One region of the Lysinibacillus sp. FSL L8-0312 genome, then DNA from elsewhere that is predicted to be linked to it. Evidence: riboswitches for the same ligand, from Rfam matches in the RefSeq annotation. Region 1 holds a riboswitch; each other region holds the start of a gene.
The links. A riboswitch is a leader RNA that binds a small molecule or an ion and turns the genes downstream of it on or off. The one in region 1 is predicted to bind S-adenosylmethionine.
Positions count from the first base shown of each region.

Region 1 (7,886 bases):
CTTTATGTAGGGGCATCCTATCGTTCGATGCTTGCTTTTCTAAATGAAGAGCAAATTGCCAAGGTGATTGACGAGCCTTTAACAGCTTATACGAATAATACGATGACAGATGCTAATGAAATACGAGCAGAGCTGGAAAAAATTCGTGCGTGTGGTTATGCACTCAGTAACAGTGAATATTCTGTTGATGTACTGGCACTTGCCATGCCCATATTCAATAGTGAAGATCAGGTCGTAGCCTCCATTACTGTTTCTGGACCAATCTATCGTTTTACGGAACAACGTGTTCCAGAAGTTTTAGAACCATTAAAAGAGGCGAGAAATGAAATAGAAGGAATTATTCGTAGATATCATTTGAATTTTAATTAAGGAGTTTTATTATGCAACATTTACATGATATTGCACTTACTATACTAAAAGGTAATCTAAATGTTCAATCATCTGAAACACTGTTAATCTTAACAGATATTCATAAGCAAGATATTGCGCAAATCTTTTATAAAGCTGGGCAATCTATTACAGCGAAGACAATGTTGATGGTAATGCCGCTATTAGATAAATCTGGACAGGAGCCAATCCAAGCTGTTTCGATGCTGATGACGAATGTCGATGTCACGCTTTGTATTACCTCGCACTCATTAACACATACAGCTGCTCGTAAAAACGCCTGTGAACAGGGTGGCCGAGTGGCGACAATGCCAGGTGTTACAATGGATATGCTAGAGCAAGGTGCGCTACATGCAGATGCACAGGAAATAGAAGATATGGTAGAAAAATATGTTCATTTACTTGATGCAGCAAAAAATATTCGCATTGACAAAGACGGGCATACATTAACGTTTAGTGTAGAAAATCGTTTGGGAATTCGTTCTACAGGTGTTATACGCCAAGCTGGAGAGCATGGAAATATCCCTTCTGGAGAATCTTATATTGCACCACTAGAAACATCTGCGAATGGAGAGATTTTAGTGGATGGTTCGATTGCTAATATAGGTGTTTTAAAGGAGCCATTATTATTAAAAATCACGAATGGTCGTTTAGAGGAGGCAATCGGTCCTGATGGTCCTCAATTACTTGCTTTACTTGGTGAAGGAAATGGTAGAATCATTGCAGAGTTTGGCATCGGAGCGAATAAAAGTGCCATCCTATGTGGTAATGTACTAGAGGATGAGAAGGTGTATGGGACAATCCATATTGCATTTGGTAGTAATAAGCCATTCGGTGGAGCAAATATGGCTGATGTCCATATTGATTGCGTTGTGAAAAACCCCACTGTCTATTTCGATGGTCAGCAAGTCATCTAAGGAAAAGCGTGTCTTCATATGAAGCACGCTTTTTTGCTTTACCTCACTATAGTTTACAGTTGCTTGTCTTTGTAGGATTACACTATAGTTAACATAGATAAGCTAGAGGAAAGGAAACATTTTGCATCTAGCATTCCGTTAAACTAGGAACCAACATTAGATCCTGTCCATAAAATAGGAGCAAAGAATAGGTATAGCTTCTATTGGTCATCAAGAAAGAACGTGAGGTTGAAAATATGCTAACATTTACAGATTTACATGGTCTACAAGTAGATTTGAGTTTTTCAAGAGGGGAATTTGAAGTCGAGCCAAAGCACGTCCTTGTTTTGTTAAAGCATGAAAATAAATGGCTATGTACTATTCATAAACGACGTGGTGTAGAGGTGCCAGGGGGCAAATTAGAGCAAGGTGAAACTTTAGAGGAGGCGGCTATTCGGGAAGTTTTCGAAGAGACGGGTGTCCGTGTGAAAAATCTCCAATGGTTCGCAGAATATGCCGTTCATGATGCCATTGTGTTTTGTAAATCTGTTTTTACTGCACAATTTTTAACGCAGGAGGACATTGAATTTGATTTAGAAACATCGGGTATGCTTTGGCTAACGGATGAAGAATTTGCTCATCATCCTAATTTAAGCTTTCATATGAAGGATGAGGGTATGAAGAAAATGCTGGAGGAGTTGAAAGACCGTGACATACAATGGTGAAATTGTGGAAAAACGTGCCTATCCCTCACCGAATCCAGCCATACGACTAACAGAAATAACCTATCTATCACAAGGCTTACGTATAAAAGGATTATTAGCAGAGCCAAAGGCAGAAGGTACATATGATGGTTTTTTATATTTAAGAGGGGGCATGCAAAGCATTGGGATGGTAAGACCTTCACGTATTGCCCAATTTGCTGCACAGGGCTTTATCGTTTTTGCCCCATACTATCGTGGAAATCGTGGTGGAGAAGGCCGTGATGAGTTTGCAGGAGCAGACCGTTATGATGCTGTTTATGCCGTAGATGTTCTCAAGCAATATTGTAATGACAATATACATGTTTTTGGTTTTTCTCGTGGGGGAATTATGGCTCTTTGGACAGCCATTTTAAGAAAGGATATTACCTCGGTCGTCACATGGGCAGGTGTTTCGGACGCAACAGCCACTTATTGGGAACGTACGGATATGCGCAGAATGATGAAGCGTGTAATTGGCGGAACACCGAATCGTGTACCAGAAGCATATGATGCGCGAACCCCACTTTTCGAGATAGAGCAGATCACTGCGCCTGTATTAATCATACATGGCTATCGTGATGAAAATGTAGATATCGAACATGCCAGACAACTAGCCTTTTTTTTAGAAGATGCGAATAAATCATACGAAACCTGGTATGATCCAGACCATGCACATCAATACCCACCAGCAAAAAATCGTGAAACCGTCCGTGCACTTTGTGAATGGATGAAACAGCAATGAATGATAAAAAAATACCCCCTTCCTTAGAATAGCTATCCGCTTCAGGCAAGATAGCTATTCTAAGGAGTAGGGGGCAATAAAGGGGTGATGATTATTTCATGTTACTTTCTAAAAATTGTTGTATGGTAGCCCAGTAAAGCTCGCTTGCAACACTTTCTGCGCCACCATGCCCAGCTCCCTCAACAATCAACTTTTGCTTTGGTACATTTGCCGCTTCATATACTTCATTCAACATGGTAGATGGAACGAACGTATCGTTGTCTCCATGAATAAACAACATGGGTGTCTTCGATTTTGCCACTTGTTCAACTGCACTCGCTTCACCTAATGTATAGCCTGCTTTTAGTTTCGTCACTACAGAAGAGAAATGCATGATTGGAAATGCAGGTAAGTGAAAGATTGCTTTCAACTGATAGGAAAATTCATCCCATACTGAAGAATAGCCACAATCCTCAATGATTGCTTTAACGTTTGTTGGTAAATTCTCTCCTGAAGCCATCATGACAGTGGCTCCACCCATCGAAACACCATAAAGTACAATTTCAGCGCTCTCATTTAAGCTGACAATGTGATTGACCCATGAAACAACATCAAAACGATCATGCCAGCCCATGCCAATATAATCTCCTTCACTTTTACCATGGCCTCTCGCATCTGGAATAAGTACATGATAGCCCATATCATAAAAATGTTTAGCATACTTTGTCATTTGTGCGCCTTCGCTTGAATAGCCATGAAAGATGATAGCCCATTTGTCAGTGGGGTGATCATTTTGGATGGAGTAAGCATGGAGCTTTAGCGAATCATAGGATTGAAGCGAAGCATCTTCATATTGCTTATGAAACCATTGCTCAGTTGTTTCTTTCTCTTTAGCTTCCACAGGATTGACAGCTATTACATTATGAGGTGCATCTAGCACTGCTGTTTTATCAGTGTCAGGATTTAATGCCAGATTATAAAAGTAATTTCCTGCAAAAAAACCAGCGCCAACAAATAAAGCTAACAACATTATAAGAATAGAAAATAGTATTTTATATTTTTTTGTCATATGTATCTCCCTAATACTAGCTACCTTCAAAGTAAAGAAAAAGAGAACGAATGAATTCGTTCCCTTTGATTCTTGTGTCTAGTCGTTATTTTAATGGGCCACCAAGTGTAGTAATGGCATCAGAAACGTTTGAGAATTTCTTGAAGTTTTCGTTGAATAAGCCTGCAAGTTCAGCAGCTTTCGCATCATATGCAGCTTTATCTGCCCATGCTTCACGAGGATTTAACACTTCTGACGGTACACCTTCAACTGCTGTTGGAATGTGTAAACCGAAGACAGCATCTTGTGTCGTTTCAACATTTGTTAATTTTCCGTCGATTGCTGCACGTACCATTGTGCGTGTGTAAGACAGCTTCATACGGCTACCTGTACCATATTCGCCACCAGTCCAACCAGTGTTCACTAGGAATACTTGTGCACCATGCTCGTCAATTTTTTGACCTAACATTTCTGCGTACACTGTTGCTGGAAGTGGAAGGAATGGAGAACCGAAGCAAGTAGAGAATACTGGTTCTGGCTCTGTTACACCGCGTTCAGTTCCAGCAAGCTTAGAAGTGAAACCGCTTAGGAAGTGATACATTGCTTGCTCTTTTGTTAATTTACTGATTGGAGGTAATACGCCAAACGCATCAGCTGTTAGGAAGATGATTGTTTTTGGATGACCTGCAACAGAAGGATCAACAATATTTTCGATGTATTGGATTGGATAAGCTACACGTGTATTTTCTGTTAATGAACCATCATCATAGTCACAAATACGAGTTTCTGGATCAACAGCTACGTTTTCTAAAACAGAACCGAAGCGGATTGCATTGTAGATTTCTGGTTCTTTCTCAGCAGAAAGGTTGATTGTTTTTGCATAGCAGCCACCCTCAATGTTGAATACACCATTATCAGACCAGCCGTGTTCATCGTCACCAATTAGCTTACGATCTGGATCAGCGGATAATGTCGTTTTACCAGTACCAGATAGACCGAAGAATAATGCCACATCGCCAGCTTCACCAACGTTTGCTGAACAGTGCATTGAAAGGATACCTTGCTGTGGTAATAAGTAGTTCATGATACCAAAAATAGATTTTTTCATTTCACCAGCATATTCAGTACCACCGATTAAGATCATTTTCTTTTCAAGTGATACAATGATGAAAGTTTCAGAAGCAGTACCATCAACTGCAGGGTCTGCTTTAAAGTTAGGAGCAGAGATGACAGTGAAGTCTGCAACATGAGAAGCTAATTCTTCTTCAGTTGGACGGATAAATAATTGATGAGCAAAAAGGTTGTGCCAAGCGTATTCATTAATTACTTGGATGCTTAATTGTGAATCTTTGTCAGCACCTGCGAAGCCTTTAAATACGAATAACTCGTCACGTTCTTTTAAATATTTTATTACTTTTACATATAAGTTATCGAACACTTCAGAAGAAATCGGTTGGTTGACTTTACCCCAGTCAATTTGATCTTTTGTGCTTTCTTCTTCTACCGTATATTTATCTTTAGGTGAACGACCAGTGTATTTGCCAGTTTCTGCACGAACTGCGCCATCTACTGTTAACATTGCTTCACCACGAGATGTAGCTTTTTCTGCTAATTGTGGTACTGAAAGTTGAACATTAATGTTACCGCCGTTTAATAATTCCTTCAGTTCGTTTGCAATTTCTACTGAATTCATCGATTAAATACCATCCTTTTTTATAGTATTCCCTTGATTTAGAGGGATTTTTTCTTAATTTCAAAAATAGTATAACACAATTGCTTAAATAATCTATACTAATTAAGAAATTATTTTAGAGTTTTTATCACTTTTCAATAAACTGACAAAAAATAATGTTTTTCGAGTAGAATCCGATCAATCCTACTGTAATTAGGCGCAAAAATTGAGCCACACATATGTTACCACAAGTAGCTAGGTATGTTGTAGGGATTAATTTGCTTCTATTTACATCATCATCCAAGTATGAAAAGTTTTTGTGTAATCAGTTCCTTCCTTTCTATACAGTAATACATAAGAAAATATTTGACAACGTTCAACCTTTTCAGTAACATGAAAATGAACGGATACTCTTATCCCGAGCTGGTGGAGGGTCAGGCCCTGTGAAACCCGGCAACCTGCATGTTTTATTTCACAGCATGCGTTGGTGCCAACCTGATGCAAGGGAACATCCCTTGAACGATAAGAGTGAAAGGTTACGAAGTCATTATTCCTTTCCTCATGTGCAGTAACGTGAGTAAAGGATTTTTTTATTGCTAAAAAAGAATGTAAAGGTAAGTATATGTAGTTCTTTCCTTATTATAATGACAGATCTTTCGAAATCCTCGTGTTAAAAGCAGCAGTAACGGCTTGAGAGTTCAATCCTTAGGAGCGGACTTGACATGGGTAATGAGTACCGTATTCATACACAACTACTTTTTGTAAGAGTAATAGGAGGAAAACCAAATGACAAACCGTCGACTGTTTACATCAGAGAGTGTAACAGAAGGACATCCAGATAAGATTTGTGACCAAATCTCGGATGCCATTTTAGATGCTATTTTAGCAGAAGATCCAAATGCACGTGTAGCGTGTGAAACAACTGTCACAACAGGATTAGTATTAGTAGCAGGAGAAATAACTACTTCTACTTACGTTGATATTAAAGGTATCGTTCGTGATACTGTAGCAGAAATTGGCTATACACGTGGTAAATATGGCTTTGATGCTGAAAATCTAGCGGTGCTTGTAGCTATTGGCGAACAATCGCCTGATATTGCACAAGGTGTTGACCAAGCTTTAGAGGCTCGTGAAGGCTCTATGACAGATGCTGATATTGAAGCAATTGGTGCTGGTGACCAAGGTCTAATGTTTGGTTATGCATGTAATGAAACACCTGAACTAATGCCATTGCCAATCAGCTTAGCACATAAATTAGCACGCCGATTAACAGAAGTTCGTAAATCAGGTGAATTAGCGTATTTACGTCCTGATGGAAAAACACAAGTAACGATTGAATATGATGACAATAATGTACCTGTGCGAGTGGATACAATTGTTATTTCAACACAACATGATGAAGAAGCAACACTTGAACAAATTCAAGCTGATCTGAAAGAATTTGTTATTGCACCCGTTGTGCCAAGTGAATTATTAGATGCAAACACGAAATACTTTATTAACCCGACTGGCCGTTTTGTTATCGGTGGACCTAAAGGGGACGCTGGTTTAACAGGACGTAAAATCATTGTTGATACATACGGTGGTTATGCACGTCACGGTGGTGGCGCATTCTCTGGTAAGGATGCAACAAAGGTAGACCGTTCAGCGGCTTATGCGGCACGTTATGTAGCAAAAAACATTGTAGCAGCTGGCTTGGCAGAACGCGCTGAGGTACAACTTGCCTATGCGATTGGTGTGGCTCAACCAGTTTCCATTGCGGTTGACACATTTGGTACAGGTAAAGTGAAAGAAAGCGCAATCGTAGAGTGGGTACGTGAGCTATTTGATTTACGTCCAGCAGGTATTATTAAAATGCTAGATTTACGTCGTCCGATTTATAAACAAACGGCAGCTTATGGTCATTTTGGTCGTACAGATTTAAATGTACCATGGGAACAAATCGATAAAGCAGATGCTCTACGAGAAAAGGCACATCTATAAACTATTGAGCTAAAGTAATGAATACATTAGAAAATTATTCTAATGTATTAAAAAGGAAAGGGGCAATATTGTCCCCTTTGTTTTACAAAAAATCCCTCGCTACGATCCGTGAACATTTTGGTTACACGGAAATGCGAGGTATTTTTTTCGTTAATATTGAATTTTTGTGTATATTGTTTACTTCTGAAGGGATTTATAATATTGTCCTTTTTCTGCATATTCGCGCACGATACGTTCCATATCCTCTTTATCTTCTGCATTTAATTCACGGACTACTTTTGCCGGACGACCTAATGCTAAACTATTCGGAGGAATGACTTTACCAGGAGGTACTAGGCTACCTGCCCCAATAAATGCACCCTCTCCAATCTCTGCCCCGTCTAATATAATGGAGCCCATACCAATTAAAGCATTTTTGCGAATTGTACAGCTATGT
Region 1 covers NZ_JBBOOV010000001.1:2,113,748-2,121,633, reverse strand. The annotation lists gene MHI22_RS10575 (IclR family transcriptional regulator) at 1-369, shown strand, start outside; gene MHI22_RS10570 (aminopeptidase) at 381-1,304, shown strand; gene MHI22_RS10565 (NUDIX domain-containing protein) at 1,541-2,008, shown strand; gene MHI22_RS10560 (alpha/beta hydrolase family protein) at 1,992-2,768, shown strand; gene MHI22_RS10555 (alpha/beta hydrolase) at 2,860-3,816, opposite strand; gene pckA (phosphoenolpyruvate carboxykinase (ATP)) at 3,902-5,488, opposite strand; SAM riboswitch class I at 5,878-5,996, shown strand; gene metK (methionine adenosyltransferase) at 6,254-7,450, shown strand; gene MHI22_RS10540 (gamma carbonic anhydrase) at 7,628-7,886, opposite strand, start outside.

Region 2 (7,886 bases), 1.9 Mb from region 1:
CATCATTTGTTACACATATTAAAGGCTAGAACAAGACATATTGGAGGAGAAAGTGATTATGACACAAAACTTAAACAAACAATTAAATAAGCTAGTGGCTACATGGTCTGTACTTTATACAAAGCTGCACAATTATCATTGGTATGTGACAGGACACTCATTCTTTACACTGCATGCAAAATTTGAAGAGTTGTATAATGAAACAACCTTGAATTTAGATGAAATTGCAGAGCGTATTCTTTCAAAGGATGGCAAGCCAGTCGCAACATTAAAAGAACATCTAGAGCTTTCCTATGTAGAGGAGGCGGCAGGAAATGAGACGACAGAGGAAATGGTCGCTACGATAATTTCGGATTTCCAAAAGCTCATGAAAGCATTAAATTCCACAATGGAGCTAGCAGCAGAAGAAGGGGACGATCGTACAGAGGATTTACTTAACGCCATGTACCAATCTCTTGAAAAGCATACATGGATGTTAAAAGCCTTTCTTGACAAGTAAAAACGACAGTTACAGCATGTTGGAGATATTAAGTACTCTGGCATGCTTTTTTTCTGCGATTAATGCTTGATGTCAAAGCCATAACATGTATTAAGGGTTCATAACAATTATGACAGTTTGGTAAAAAGCGTTTGCTTGTATATAGCAAGGGTAATTATCTAGTAAGCCATATAAATTAGGAGGAATTGAACATGATGAATGAACAAAACCCACAAATTGAGGTGGCCCATACGAGGGATGAAATGCTTCACATTTTAGAAAGTATGCGGTTAGAAGGTTATCAACAAGAGGATATTCATATTATTGCGAAAGATTCCGAACAGTTTGAGGATGTAAAATGGGATGCTGATGTCCAAACACATGAGGCTGGTAATTGGGTGGACCAATTTAAGTCTTGGTTTACAGGTGACTCGGCTGTGACAGAGGGCTTAAAACGATTTAATCTATCAGAGGGACAAATCGCTTATTATGCACATCTTGTGGAGCAAGGTAGTATCGTCTTATATGCGGAACGTGAGGATGATGTAGATCCGCTACAAGCACATTCTGAGACAGTTGCCGAGCAAGAGGCACGTTTAAAACAGCAAGAGCGTATGATAGAGGCAGAGCAATATAGAAGGTTTTTATAATGATCAAACCAGTGAGATATGGCTCTGGCTTGCTGGTTAAAATATAGACAAAGTCGTTTTATTCGACTTTGTCTATTATTTTATTTAATATTGTTGTCCTTTAAATCCCATATCTATATTTAGCAATGTTATCCTTCGCATTTAAAATCGAAAGTATCGGGTCACTTGTAGGCTTTTCAAATGGCTGCTTAAACAGGTTATGAGGCATAGTATGTAAATGGCTAGCTTCTTTATTGTCATGGCTTTGTTTAGTTTCCATCAGGAGTACTCTTTGTCCATTTGGTTTAACAAGATATTGACGCACATAGCCATTTTCGTGTCTGACTTCAATTTTCGGTTTGTTCTTTTTGGCGTCTTCCTCTTCACTGCCATCCACATATTTGAGTAAATCCAATAGGTTTTCTGTTTTAATAGGTTGATTGACCTTAGCTGGTAAATAGTATGATGTATTTCGGGGTTGAATTTGCATAGATGACTCTCCTCCAATTAGTTTCTGTAAAAAATAGACTGTATAGTAAACTATTTTACATGTAGTGATGCTATAAATTCAATACATAGTAGAAAAGGAAGCTTGAGATATAACTCTCAGCTTCCTTTTTCATTCGTAAATGAAGTGACATGACACACTATTTTATTGTATGACTTTTTCCTGTGCTTCTTTTTTAATAAAACGTAACGCATGGAAGTGCTCTAATTGAGCCACTAAATTACCGATAAGGATAAAGCTACCGCCAATCACTAATTTCACTGTTAAACTTTCACCAATAAACATCATGGCAAACATGGCTGCAAAAATTGGTTCTAATGAAAAAATAAGTCCTGTATGTGTAGCAGAAGTATACTGTTGTGCAACAGTTTGGCCAACAAAGCAAAATGCACTACAAATGATACCGAGCCCTAAAATAGCCAGCCAGGATGACATTGAATTTGGCAATGTCGGTGTTTCAAATATAAATGTTAAGACAAGGGCATAGATACCAGCAAAGCCGAGCTGATAAATTCCGTATGAAATGGATTCAACATTTCGTGTAAATGAGCTATTCAGTAGTAAATAAATGGAATAGCATAGTGCTGCAATGGCTACTAATAAATCCCCTTTATGGAAGGTGAATGAGCCATGTGCTGTTAAGACTGTAATACCAATCATCGTGCAAATGACCGCAAAGCTAACGGCTCTCGATGGTAATTTTTTTTCAATGAAACTGCTGAAAATCGGCACTAATACTACGGTTAGGCTTAAAATAAAGCCTGCATTTGAGGCAGAAGTAGACTGTAAACCAAATAAACTTAACGCGAACACAATGAATAATAAAAATCCTTGAATAGCCGCATATTTTAATGTTTTACCATTTACTTTGATCATCCGTTTATAAAAAATAAGTCCTGCTACGAAAAATGCAATGATACAACGCAATGCCACCACATTATAAACTGCCAATGTTTCAAGCCCCATGACCATAAAGGTATAAGATAGTCCCCAAAACATTGTGACAATAACCATCAATACATTTGCTTTTCCTTGGATACTCATTATGTTCACCTACCATCTGTGTACTAAAACAGTTTTTATACTAAAATTTACTATATATCTTGTATTGTGATTAGTAAAACGAATGTTTATAATGAATAGGATTAAAAAAATTCATGTATATAGAGGGATGACGAATGAGCTTAGTTAAATATGAGATTTTAACAAAGGTGGCAGAGGTAGCAAGCTTTACAAAAGCAGCGGATGCACTAGGACTAACGCAGTCTGCTGTGAGCCATGCCGTGTCTAGTTTAGAAAAAGAATTTGGCTTTGCTCTCATTCATCGAAGTCGTGCAGGTGTAACACTGACGAGTGAGGGGCAGACCATGCTAAGGGCGATGCGTCAGGTTCTGGATGCCCAGGAATTATTGCAGCAGGAAGCGGCCCATATACTGGGTGTAACACGCGGAAAAGTTCGAATTGGCGTTATTTCAAGTATTTCCTCGAATTGGATGCCAGAAATTGTTCGTATTATGGATCATCAATTTCCAGGGATACAAGTAGAGTTACGAGAGGGAGATTATTACGAAATTGAACAATGGCTGCTAAGTGGGGAAGTCGAGGTAGGATTCTTGAATGGTCAAAAATCAGAGCAATATCAATTTATGGAATTACAACAAGACCCTTTATTATGTATTGTTTCGGATAAAAGCCCTTTATTTCATAAGACAGAAATTGATATTGTTGACCTAGAAGATATGCCTTTTATCATGACTTCCTATAAAGGGACAAATGATGTAAAGGTACTGTTGGAGCAATATCATGTAAAGCCCCATATTCGCTTTGAGCTTTCTGAGGAGGTAGGGATTCTTTCAATGATTTCCCATCATTTAGGCATTAGTATTTTGCCTCAATTGGTCATTCAACATTTACCATCAACGTTAAAAGCAATCCCGCTAAAGCAAGGAGGCTACCGTACCATTGGAATTGCGATGAAGCACCATGCTTCCCCTGTTACCAAGAAATTTGCGGAAATATTAAGTGCTTGGTTAAAAGAGCAAAATAGTACGCTATGATTGTGGCTATTGAAGCACATCCTTACATTACGTTAAAATAGTATTTGTATATATTGTAGAAAATAGGTGAGTGTATGGGGACATTACAAGGCAAAACCGTACTCATTACAAGTGGGGGAACACTTGAAAAATGGGATCGTGTACGAGGGCACACGAATTTATCAAAAGGGACAATGGGCTGTTATTTAGCAGAGGCCGCATTGGCTAAGGGTGCGAATGTAATATATATGCATGGCTACTTTGCACAGCTTCCAGCAAATCACGACAAAATGACATTGGTAAAATTTGAAGGTATTGAGGATTTAGGAGAAAAGGTACGTCATGCGGTTCAGCTACAACAAGTCGATATTGTTATTATGGCTGCTGCTGGCTCCGATTGGGTTATTGACAAGGTTTATGATCAATCCGGTAATTTAATGGAGGAAGCGGGGAAAATGCCTTCTGACGAACCACCTATTATCCATTTTAAAAAGGCACCAAAAGTATTAGGGCAAATCAAGGGCTGGCAACCGAATGTAACGCTAGTGGGCTTTAAGCTAGAAGCTACAAATGATGAGGATTTTTTACTCGCTCGTGCAAGACTGCGTATGGAAGCCGCGCATGCTCAATTTATGGTTGCAAATAGCTCGCAGTCTTTATATGGCGGGGATGAGCCTCATTGGATCGTGCCTGCTGAGGGACAACCAATTAAGGTGATGGGCAAGCAACAGACAGCACAAACTTTAATGGAATGTTTGCATAGGGAATAACGTGATGAACTGTGGAGAAGGTCATGCTTCTACACAGTTTTTTTCTTTGCCATTGTGGTTAGATAGACTGACATAGCATACAATACGATAGGATTATGAGTGAATTGTAACAGAGAGGATGCTATTACAAAGTATTCAGCTAGGTTTTCTAATATTTTATATTGACATTCGGATAACAGAATTATAGAATTATTTTCAAGAAACGCAGTACTCTTATCAAGAGAGGTGGAGGGACTTGGCCCCATGAAGCCTCGGCAACCGAGAAGATAGGTGCCAAATCCAACAGATGGTGTCTGAGAGATAGGAGGGGCTATCAATCGGTTTGATGCGTTGGCCTCTTTTGTACAACTAGGAGAATAAAGAGGGGGTGTATCGTATGGCTCAATCGGCAAAGGTAGATGATAAAAAATTAGAGGCAATTGCTAAGGCAATTCAAAATCTTGAATTTGGTGAAGTGAATATTACGATTCAAGATGGTGTGATTGTGCAAATTAATAGGCTTGAAAAGCAGAGATTTCCACAGAAGAAATAATGCTCATTTCAGTTGAACGATGTGAAAAGGCCACTAATAAGCATGGTTTCCATTGCTTACAAGTGGCTCTTTTTTATGGAAATTAGCTATAAAAGCTTTTTGGAATTGGACCGATATGACGACGATGATAGAGAAGGGGTTCTTTTTGAGAATTTGTAATGTCTAGCACTTGCCCAATAAAAATAGTATGATCGCCTGCATCTATTTGCTGAAATGATTTACATTGTAAAATAGCTGCTGTATCATGTAAAATCGGTAGCCCAAAAGTAGAAGTAGACCATTTAGCTTGAGCAAAGCGATCCGGGACTTTACTTGCAAATAATGTACATAAATGCTCTTGATTACTCGCTAAAATATTGACAGCGAATTTTTCCGCACCCATAAAGTAAGAATGGAGCTGAGATTTTTTATCAAGTGACCATAAAATAAGTAGTGGGTCAATGGAAACAGATGCAAAAGAATTGACTGTTAAGCCAATTGGATTCGTTTCATGACATGCTGTCACAACCGTTACACCTGTAGGATAGTTACCTAATGCCAATTTAAAAGCAGCTACTTGATCTGTCATTCAAATCACCTCTTTATAGTTAGTCATAAATTAGTTAACGGAGTTAGTAGGTAAATTGCACTTTTTTTCATACCATATAGTAACTCCTTTTCTTAAGTAAATTTTAAATCAATTAAACATCCAGGTAAAGCTAATGGGGGAAAGAAAGGGGAATTGCCATGACTTTATATTTTGATCATCTGGTACATCAAGTAGAATCACCAGAAAATATAAAGGTTTTCTTCAATAAACGAAATGTCCGTACAGTGAACGGTGGTCAACACACGATGTGGGGGACTTATAATACGCTAAGCTATTTTGGCTTAAGCTATATTGAACAAATCGCTATTTATGATCGTGATTTATTTGAGCAAGCGGCTCTGTACCCTTATTCCCTACATTATACGTTTAAACGTGATCGTGAGCGCCAAGGATTTTCACGAATTGCCTTACGCACCAAAAATATTGAAGACGAGGGTCAACGATTGCGTGCATTGGGCTTTGAAGTATATGGTCCCGATGCTTGTAGCCGAACAAGACCAGATGGCACGACACTAGAATGGAAGCTATTGCATTTTGGCATGCCCAATCTTTCATTGGATTTTCCATTCTTAATTGAATGGGCAGATGAAGATGAGGAACGTTTGGCACAATTAAAAGCTAGTGGTGCAATCGATGAAAACCAAGCCATCACAATGGAATCTATTCAGTTTTTTGTCAAGGATGTGGAGGAGACGGTTCAGCTTTGGCAGAAGGTATTGCAGCTACCCGATTCTGAGCAGCATGAGCAATTTGTGTCACTACAGCTACCAAATATGCGCTTGGATTTTTATGAGGAGGCGGCAGCATCTGCCATGACGCTAGGGCATTTAAAGGAAGGACCCATCGGTGTAACATTGAAAGATCCACACCGAACAAAGGAAACATTAGTTTGTCCAGGTGCTTTTTATTGGATTAATAGATAAATTAAAAATCCACTTCAATTGTTGAAGTGGATTTTTATGTGCAAACATGTCAAAAAGCGGATTGAGCACTATTCATCTACCTCATCCACTTTCAATTTTGGAGCTTATAATTTTACAACATTTGATGCCTGGGGTCCTCGATTGCCTTCCACAACATCAAATGACACCTTCTGACCTTCTTCAAGTGTACGGAAGCCTTCCTCCTGGATGCCCGTAAAATGTACAAATACATCTTCTCCATCATCACATTCAATAAAGCCATAACCCTTTTCATTATTGAACCACTTTACGATCCCCTGTTGCATAAGCATTCGCCTCCAATGCGCTTGAATGTAAAATAAAGTTAACTAAGTTGTGCTATCATTGAGAAAATGTGAAAAATTGCATTTTCTCTTAGAACATACATGAATTGAACAAAGATGTCAATTGATTGTCGAAATGCTTGTGTATCTGGCTTTCTTTTTTTTCACAATTAAGACTATAATGGAAATGAACAACATAGAAAGTAGGATGCCAAATGACAACGAAAAATCAACCATTATCAGATTTAGAAATCGCTAGTCAAGCAGTAATCAAACCGATTACGGAAATTGCCAATGCTGCGGGTATTCCAGAGGATGCTCTTGAGCAGTATGGACGCTACAAAGCAAAAATTGATCCTTTAAAAATTACAGCTCAGGGTGAGGACGCAAAGGTTGTGCTAGTTTCAGCTATTAGTCCGACACCAGCAGGTGAAGGGAAGTCGACGGTTACTGTAGGACTAGCAGATGCTCTTCATCAATTAAATAAGAAAGTAATGGTCGCTTTACGGGAACCTTCATTGGGTCCAGTTATGGGCGTAAAAGGCGGGGCAACTGGCGGCGGCTACGCACAGGTTGTACCAATGGAGGATATTAATTTACATTTCACTGGTGACCTTCATGCGATTACAACAGCCAACAATGCTTTATCCGCATTCATTGATAATCATATCCATCAAGGAAATGCATTAAACATTGATCCACGACGCATTATTTGGAAGCGTGTGATGGACTTAAATGATCGTGCCCTTCGTAAAGTGGTTGTGGGATTAGGTGGCCCTGTTCAGGGCATGCCGCGCGAGGACGGCTTTGATATTACAGTGGCCTCCGAAATTATGGCGGTGTTCTGTTTAGCGACAAGTATTGAGGATTTACGTGAACGCATAGCTAGCATTGTGGTTGGCTATACATTTGAGCGTGAGCCTGTCTTTGTACGTGATTTACAAGTAGAAGGTGCCTTAACATTATTATTGAAAGATGCCTTCAAGCCAAACTTAGTTCAAACATTAGAAGGAACACCAGCTATTATACATGGTGGTCCATTTGCGAATATTGCCCACGGCTGTAATTCCATTATGGCGACACAAACTGCTCGCAAGCTAGCGGACATTGTCGTAACAG
Region 2 covers NZ_JBBOOV010000001.1:244,164-252,049, forward strand. The annotation lists gene MHI22_RS01200 (Dps family protein) at 59-499, shown strand; gene MHI22_RS01205 (general stress protein) at 691-1,128, shown strand; gene MHI22_RS01210 (hypothetical protein) at 1,229-1,597, opposite strand; gene MHI22_RS01215 (DMT family transporter) at 1,760-2,659, opposite strand; gene MHI22_RS01220 (LysR family transcriptional regulator) at 2,794-3,672, shown strand; gene MHI22_RS01225 (phosphopantothenoylcysteine decarboxylase domain-containing protein) at 3,747-4,421, shown strand; SAM riboswitch class I at 4,632-4,728, shown strand; gene MHI22_RS01230 (YezD family protein) at 4,798-4,953, shown strand; gene MHI22_RS01235 (flavin reductase family protein) at 5,036-5,521, opposite strand; gene MHI22_RS01240 (VOC family protein) at 5,680-6,465, shown strand; gene MHI22_RS01245 (cold-shock protein) at 6,570-6,770, opposite strand; gene MHI22_RS01250 (formate--tetrahydrofolate ligase) at 6,983-7,886, shown strand, end outside.
Region 2: it holds a riboswitch for S-adenosylmethionine, as region 1 does, so the genes downstream of both, MHI22_RS01230 (YezD family protein) here and metK (methionine adenosyltransferase) in region 1, are expected to answer to the same signal.

Region 3 (7,886 bases), 1.5 Mb from region 1:
ACATCACTTTGTTGGCTGTAACAACGTGACATTTATGCTCAACTGCTCTTTTTAAATAACTGTATGCAGGCTCTTCATTTACAATCGCTTCAAACACAACCTGCATACCTGGCTCTGCTAAGACATCATCCATACTCGTCGTCATTAAATGCGCTGTACCTGGTACACGTTCACGACTAGCATCTGTCACTAAAATCTTTGCTACCTCTAATTCAATACCTAATTTATTTTTTAGCTCTTCTCGCTTTTCATTTAAAATATGATAGATCCCTTGACCCACCGTTCCAAATCCTAAAATCGCTGCCTTTATAGTTGCCATTTCTGTTATTCCCTCCAACTTACATTCCGCAGTTTCATCAAAGCTAATTTCTCCATGGGGTTGTGTCATGATAATTGGACACCCACCGCAAGCTTTAGCCAATTACTCTTCTTTGTACGAGTTTCGCTATTTTAGTATGTGTTGGAACACATACAAATTCAAATAATTCTAAATTTATCTTAAAGAAAATTGTAACGCAAATACATACTTAGCACAAGAAAAATCTTTCTAGGAAGGACATTTGTTTTCTCTAGATGTGCAAAAGAAATCGGTTTCATTCCCTTTATTATACGTTTTTTTAGTTGATCTATAAGATTTGAACAAAAATTGACTATTTCCATTTAAATATATGAATGTCTTTCTTCTATTATATATGTATGCTTGGACACCCATCATCTTGTTACTATTTTAATGACCTCTAAAGAAAAAACTCATTCCCTGTAGCAGCAGAGAATGAGCTTTAATATATGGGGGTTTTCAACTTGCTTTTGAAAGCAATTGATAACGATAATGTGTTAAAGCTTGTTGAACAAGACTAATTTCTTCTTCTGTAAAATTTGGTATTGCATACGTACGTTCCACTAATTGAAATGTACCGTATTTTAAGTAAAGCTCTGTTGCAGGAAGTGCAATATGGCTCACACCGTAATGTTCATATGCCTCAAAAACTTCCTTTACAGTATAGCCCTCCTCTTCAGCCACAACATACTCTTGAAATGCTGTATGACCAAAGACTTGCTTCCATTTTTTATCGACTGATGTAAGTAAGTGTTGAATGGATTGATTGTTGACAAAGACATGACCTTCATTCAGCTCATAAATTAGATAGGATGCAATGTTTTGTGCACTATAGATATTACCCATTTTAAACACTCCTTTATCATCAGTTTTTTTGGAAGAGCAGTCACTGGCTATGCGACCACTCTTCTTCTATATATTCAAAAGTGGGGGGAGCACTTATGAAAACATTTACCTTATAACAAGAATTTTCGTATTCTTAACTTATTCCCTAGTATATAACACGGAATTAACTAAGTCAATAATACACATAAAAATACTTGGTTTTATTTTTAAAAAAGTTCTGATAATTGATGGATTTTATACTTGGTTGATGTAGCAACGTTTGACGCAATGCCAAATGAGGCAATTCGAATGAGAAAATACGTAAACTCTACAACATCTTCCCTTGCGTTCTAAAACTTAAGCTTCTACAGTTTGTTCAGTTGTTGTGGCAAGCGTAATGGCTTGTTCTAAATCAGCAATAATATCCTCTACTGCCTCTAAACCGATGGATAAGCGAATGAGCGACTCGGTTACGCCAGCTTGAATTAATTCATCTGTTGATAATTGCTGATGTGTAGTAGATGCTGGGTGAATAATGAGCGATTTGGCATCCCCTACATTTGCTACATGTGAAAACAGCTTCACGCTATCAATTAGCTTTCGACCAGCCTCACGTCCACCTTTAATGCCAAATGTAAGCACAGAACCGAAGCCATTTTTCAAGTATTTTTTCGCCAAATCATGTGTCGCAAAATCTTCTAGGCCATTATAGTTTACATACTCCACAGATGGGTGGTTTCGTAAATATTCAGCAACTGCCAACGCATTTTCATTGTGTTTAGGGATACGCAAATGAAGCGTTTCTAAACCTTGTAGTAAATTAAACGCTGCGTCAGCACTTAATGTTGGACCGAAGTCACGTAACAACTGTACGCGTAGCTTCGTAGCAAAAGCAGCAGAAGCTGTATCAATTCCGTAACGTAATCCATGGTAAGAAGCATCTGGTTCCGTAAATCCAGGGAATCGTCCACTAGTCCAATCAAACTTACCAGCGTCTACAACAACCCCACCTAAAGTTGTACCATGACCACCTATCCATTTAGTTGCGGAGTGAACAACAATATCTGCACCGTATTCAATTGGTGTGGAACCATAAGGAGAAGCAAATGTACTATCGATAATTAATGGTAAACTGTTAGCATGTGCAATCTTAGCTACTGCTTCAATATCTAAAACTTTTAAACTTGGATTACCATAAATTTCAGCGAAGACAGCTTTCGTTTTATCGGTAATCGCAGCCTTAAAATTCTCTGGGTTTGTTTCATCTACAAAAATTGTTTTAATGCCATACTTCGGTAATGTGTTAGCAAATAAATTATACGTACCACCATATAAAGAACTACCTGCTACTATTTCATCGCCTGCTCCAGCTAGATTTAAAATGGAAAATGCGATAGCTGCTGCACCAGATGAAAGTGCTACTGCTGCTGTTCCACCTTCCAATAAGGCCACACGCTTTTCAAAAACATCCACTGTCGGATTTGTAATCCGTGTGTAAATGTTCCCCGCTTCCTCTAAGGCAAAAAGACGTTGCGCATGAGCAGTGTCCTTAAATACGAAAGCAGTTGAGCGATAGACAGGAACTGTTCTAGAGCCCGTCACTGGGTCTGGCTCTTGACCACCATGTAACAGCAATGTTTCTGGTTTAAAATTTGTCATTGTGTACCTCCAATTATTTTTTTACGATGGTACCGGAGATGAGGAGGATTTATGTGTAGAAAACAAAACCCTCTCCTGTTAAGAAGAGGGTTGCGGTTGCAAGTTTTCCTCCCCTTATCTGCCAGATCCAAGTAAGAATCTGTAGGAATTAGCACCTTAGTAAGTTCATCACTTACTGGTTGCTGGGCATCATAGGGCCTATCCCTCCGCCGCTCTTGATAAGAGTATGAGATTCAATTTCCATCGTTGTAACACAGTATAAACATAGAGTTTTTTTCTGTCAATATGTAAATTTTATTTTTTCCGAAACTTCTGTCAGCTCTTATACGTAATATGAACGCATACACTAATTTAGAAAAAAATTTGAAAGGAGTATTTTTATGGTAAAAGCCGTGATCATTTTTCTCTTAGTTGGATATTTAATTGGCTGTATTCACGGCTCTAAAGTGGCACAATTTTTATCGGGGGTTGATTTAAAAAAAGCTGGCCATGGCAATGCAGGTGCCTCTAATGCTACACTTTCCCTCGGCTGGAAATATGGCGTTTTAGTAGCCCTAATCGATATTGGCAAAGGCGTTGTAGCTATTATCGGTGCACACTTTTATTTAGCAGATGCTCCGCATTTAACCGAAGGAGAAATATGGCTCCTGACCTACATTATTGCTGCAGGGGTTATTTTGGGTCATAATTTCCCATTTTATATGGGCTTCAATGGTGGGAAAGGAACTGCCTCTATTATTGGAATTCTACTTGCTGTAGATTGGAAGATTGGTTTATTTGCACTTATTTTATTTGTCATTTTATCCTTTGCAACTAACTATTTAATTGTCGGTGTTCTAGAGTTTTATCTCGTTTTTTGTACGGCAACATATTTATGGATTCCTGGAATTGGCCCAACTATAATTGCTGTCCTTCTTTTTGGCATAGCTATTATCCTGCACATCGAAAATATCCAACGATTAGTGAAGGGTACAGAGCCTAAAGTAACGTCTGCATTTAAGAAAAAGAAATAATATTACAATGGATATTTTTGTATTTTTTATGACCGTATATTTTCTCTTTATCTACTTATATCGCTGTAAAAAGCAGCTATTCTGCATACTTATTTTTTTACAATAAAATAGACAAGTTCTTATCTTAATAAAACATTTTACTAACCGATGTTATGGATAATAATCGTCATATTTATCGTAGAAAGGATGAGAAAATATGTCTTCACCCAATCAAACAGCTACGAAACGGAATTTAAAGCCACTATGGATTGGCTTGGCCTTTGCTTTACTAATCATCATTACTTTTTTACCTAATAACGGTGACTTACCGATTGCTGGACAACGAGCTTTAGCCATCTTAGCATTCGCAGTCATCCTATGGGTAACAGAGGCCGTGTCCTATCCCGTTAGCTCAGCCATGATCATTGCACTTGTAACTGTTCTACTAGGGCTCGCTCCATCAATGGACGATCCTGCTACAGAATTAGGAACTGCTGGCGCTTTAAAATTATCCTTAAGTGGATTTAGTAATTCCGCTGTCGCATTAGTAGCAGCAGCTCTTTTTTTAGCAGCAGCCATGCAAATTACCAACTTACATAAACGGCTTGCTCTCTGGATCCTTTCACTTGTAGGAACAAAAACAAAAGCTATCGTATTCGGCGCCATTTTAGTTTCTATAGCCCTCGCTTTTTTTGTTCCTTCTGCCACAGCACGTGCAGGCGCAGTCGTACCAATATTGCTAGGGATGGTCGCAGCATTTGGTTTACCACGCGATAGTCGACTCGCCGCTTTACTTGTTATTACTTCGGTACAAGCCGTTTCCATTTGGAATATCGGTATCAAGACAGCAGCAGCTCAAAATATGGTCGCTTTAAACTTTATTCAGGAACAATTTAATGTGGATATCTCCTGGGGTGCTTGGTTGCTCTATGCTGCCCCCTTCTCAATCATTATGTCTGTAGCTCTATTTTTCATTATGATCGCTTTAATTAAGCCTGAGACTAGCAATATCGAAGGTGGTAAAGAGGTCATCAAAAAACAGCTTTCAGAGCTTGGCCCATTGAAGGCTCCTGAAATTCGCTTAATCATAACATCAATCGTTTTGCTATTTTTCTGGGCAACTGAAGGGAAATTGCATCCCTTTGACACAACTACAGTCACAATTATTGCCATCGCTATTTTATTAATGCCTAAAATCGGTGTTTATTCATGGAAGGAAGTTGAACCTCATATCCCGTGGGGGACAATTATCGTCTTTGCCGTAGGTATTATGCTAGGAACCATTTTACTTAAGACGGAAGGTGCATCATGGTTATCCGATAAAGTATTTGGTTCACTTGGGCTAGATACGATGCCAATACTAGCAACCATCGCACTCGTAACATTATTTAATATTTTAATTCATTTAGGCTTTGCAAGTGCAACAAGCTTAGCCTCTGCACTGATACCTGTATTCATCGTACTAGCCTCTACATTAACAACGAATGTTGATCAAGTTGGCTTTGTCATCGTGCAACAATTCGTCATAAGTTTTGGCTTCCTATTACCAATTAGCGCACCACAAAATATGCTTGCCTATGGGACAGGAGCATTTACAACAAAGGATTTCTTGAAATCTGGTATTCCATTAACGATTATCGGCTTCCTTCTAATTCTTCTGTTCTCAGCTACTTATTGGAAATGGATTGGATTATTATAAAACTCTAATATGCTCACAACAAAAAGCCTTGAAGCACAATTGTCCTTCAAGGCTTTTAATGATGGTATTTTATTGTTTCGTAAACGCAGGGTCCTTCATTGTCCCACTTTTTGCATAATGAACATGCCATGACAGTGCTTTTTCTAGATCGTGTGGCGTATGATGTCCACGAGTCGCCTCATTGGCATCATTATAATACTGCCATAGTTGCTCACGATAATCGGGGTGTGCACAATTATCAATGATAAGCGCCGCTCGCTCTTTCGGGGCAAGCCCACGTAAATCAGCTACACCCTGCTCAGTTACGATGACATCCACATCATGCTCAGTATGGTCCACATGTGAAACCATAGGGACAATACTTGAAATGTTGCCACCTTTAGCATACGATTTCGTCACAAAAATCCCTAGACGTGCATTACGTGCAAAGTCACCAGACCCTCCAATGCCATTCATCATCTTTGTACCAGAAACATGTGTTGAATTAACATTGCCGTATATATCAACTTCCAATGCTGTATTCACTGAAATAAGTCCGAGTCGACGAATAATTTCTGGTTGATTGGAAATTTCTTGTGGACGTAATACTAATTTATCAGCATACTTTTCAAAGTTCCCATAAACACGGTTTCCTACTTGCTCTGAAAGGGTAATAGAAGTAGCGGAAGCGAAATTTACTTTCCCTGCATCGATTAATTCAAATACTGCATCCTGTAGAACTTCTGAATAAACTTCTAAGTTCTCGAACTCAGAATCTTTAAAGCCTAACAATACGGCGTTTGCTACTGAGCCTACTCCTGATTGAATTGGTCGCAAGCTCGTTGTTAAGCGACCTACATTAATCTCTTCACGTAGGAAATTTAATAAATGATTCGCCATTACATCTGTCTCCTCATCAGCAGGAACAATTGTTGATGGCGCATCTAATATATCTGAGATAACGATGCCCTTTACTTTATCTAAATCTAGCGGAATCCCAATTATACCAAGACGATCAGACACATTTTGCAAAGGAATTGGATCACGCTTACCTTGTGGCGCAGGTACGAAAATATCATGCACTCCCTCTAATGCATCAAGCTGTGCTACATTTAATTCAATGATGATTTGGTCTGCTTCTTGTACAAAAATCGGAGAGTTACCAACTGAAGTTGTAGGAATTAATAAGCCGTCTTCTGTAATGGCAGCAGCTTCAATAATCGCGAAATCAATAGGACCTATAATACCTTGGCGAACAAGTTCAGCATTATGAGAAAGATGGGCATCTACAAATGTGATATCACCGCTATTGATTTTATTACGAATACCAGCATCTGCTTGGAAAGGGCCTCGTTTACGAATGACACCTGCTTCTGCTAAATATTGGTCTACTTCAGGACCAAGTGATGCACCTGTAAAGACATCTACTTGAAATTTCTCTTTTTTAGCTTTCTCTACAAGTGCAAGAGGTACGACTTTTACATCGCCAGCACGTGTGAATCCACTCATCCCTAATACCATACCATCTTTAATCCAAGATGCTGCTTCTTCTGCTGTTACAATCTTGCTCCGCAATTGTTCATGGCGAAGCTTTTTCGCTAACTTTTCTTCCATTCCTTATTCCCCCATCCCACTATATTTTTGTTCAACTTGCATATTTGGTTCCATTAAATGTGTGACATTCGTCAGAAGCTATATCTTTATCCAAATAATGTTGCATCAGATAAACACTAACATCCGTTGAATAAAGAAATTGTATTTTTTGGTAGCACAACCAAATAAACAGTCGCTTCAATAATTTTAAACTATTTAGAATATTTAATCTATATTAAATGAAATATTTTACTTTACGAGATAATTTCTACATTTGTAAACTATTTAAATATAACTATCCATCTTTTTTTCATTCGATTTTGGCGACAAAGCGTGCTATGCTCTTGATATAAAGCACGCATAAAGGAGAGAGTTTTTAAATGGTTAAAGAATTATTACGCAATCATTCATCGGTACGTATTTATGATGGACAACCAATTTCAAAGGAAATCATCGAAGATTTGATCGCAACAGCACAAATGGCTGCAACATCCCATTTTGTGCAGGCCTATAGTGTTATATGGGTAACAGATGCAGACAAAAAAGAAAAATTAGGTTTACTCTCTGGTAACCCACGTCAATATGAAACTTCAGGTGGTGCATTTGTCTTCTGCGTCGATTTCAAGCGTCTTCAAATGGCAGGAAAATTAGAGGGAGTAGACATTGTGGCTGATTCAGCTGAAAATGTCCTTGTTGGTGTCGCAGATGTTTCATTATTTGCACAGAATTTTGTTATTGCAGCAGAGTCAATGGGGTATGGAATTTGCTATATTGGAGGAGTACGAAATAAACCTTCTGAAAT
Region 3 covers NZ_JBBOOV010000001.1:3,633,809-3,641,694, reverse strand. The annotation lists gene MHI22_RS18445 (homoserine dehydrogenase) at 1-319, opposite strand, end outside; gene MHI22_RS18440 (hypothetical protein) at 797-1,183, opposite strand; gene MHI22_RS18435 (O-acetylhomoserine aminocarboxypropyltransferase/cysteine synthase family protein) at 1,520-2,821, opposite strand; SAM riboswitch class I at 2,933-3,046, opposite strand; gene MHI22_RS18430 (glycerol-3-phosphate acyltransferase) at 3,202-3,834, shown strand; gene MHI22_RS18425 (DASS family sodium-coupled anion symporter) at 4,031-5,512, shown strand; gene MHI22_RS18420 (succinate CoA transferase) at 5,582-7,105, opposite strand; gene chrR (class II chromate reductase ChrR) at 7,465-7,886, shown strand, end outside.
Region 3: it holds a riboswitch for S-adenosylmethionine, as region 1 does, so the genes downstream of both, MHI22_RS18435 (O-acetylhomoserine aminocarboxypropyltransferase/cysteine synthase family protein) here and metK (methionine adenosyltransferase) in region 1, are expected to answer to the same signal.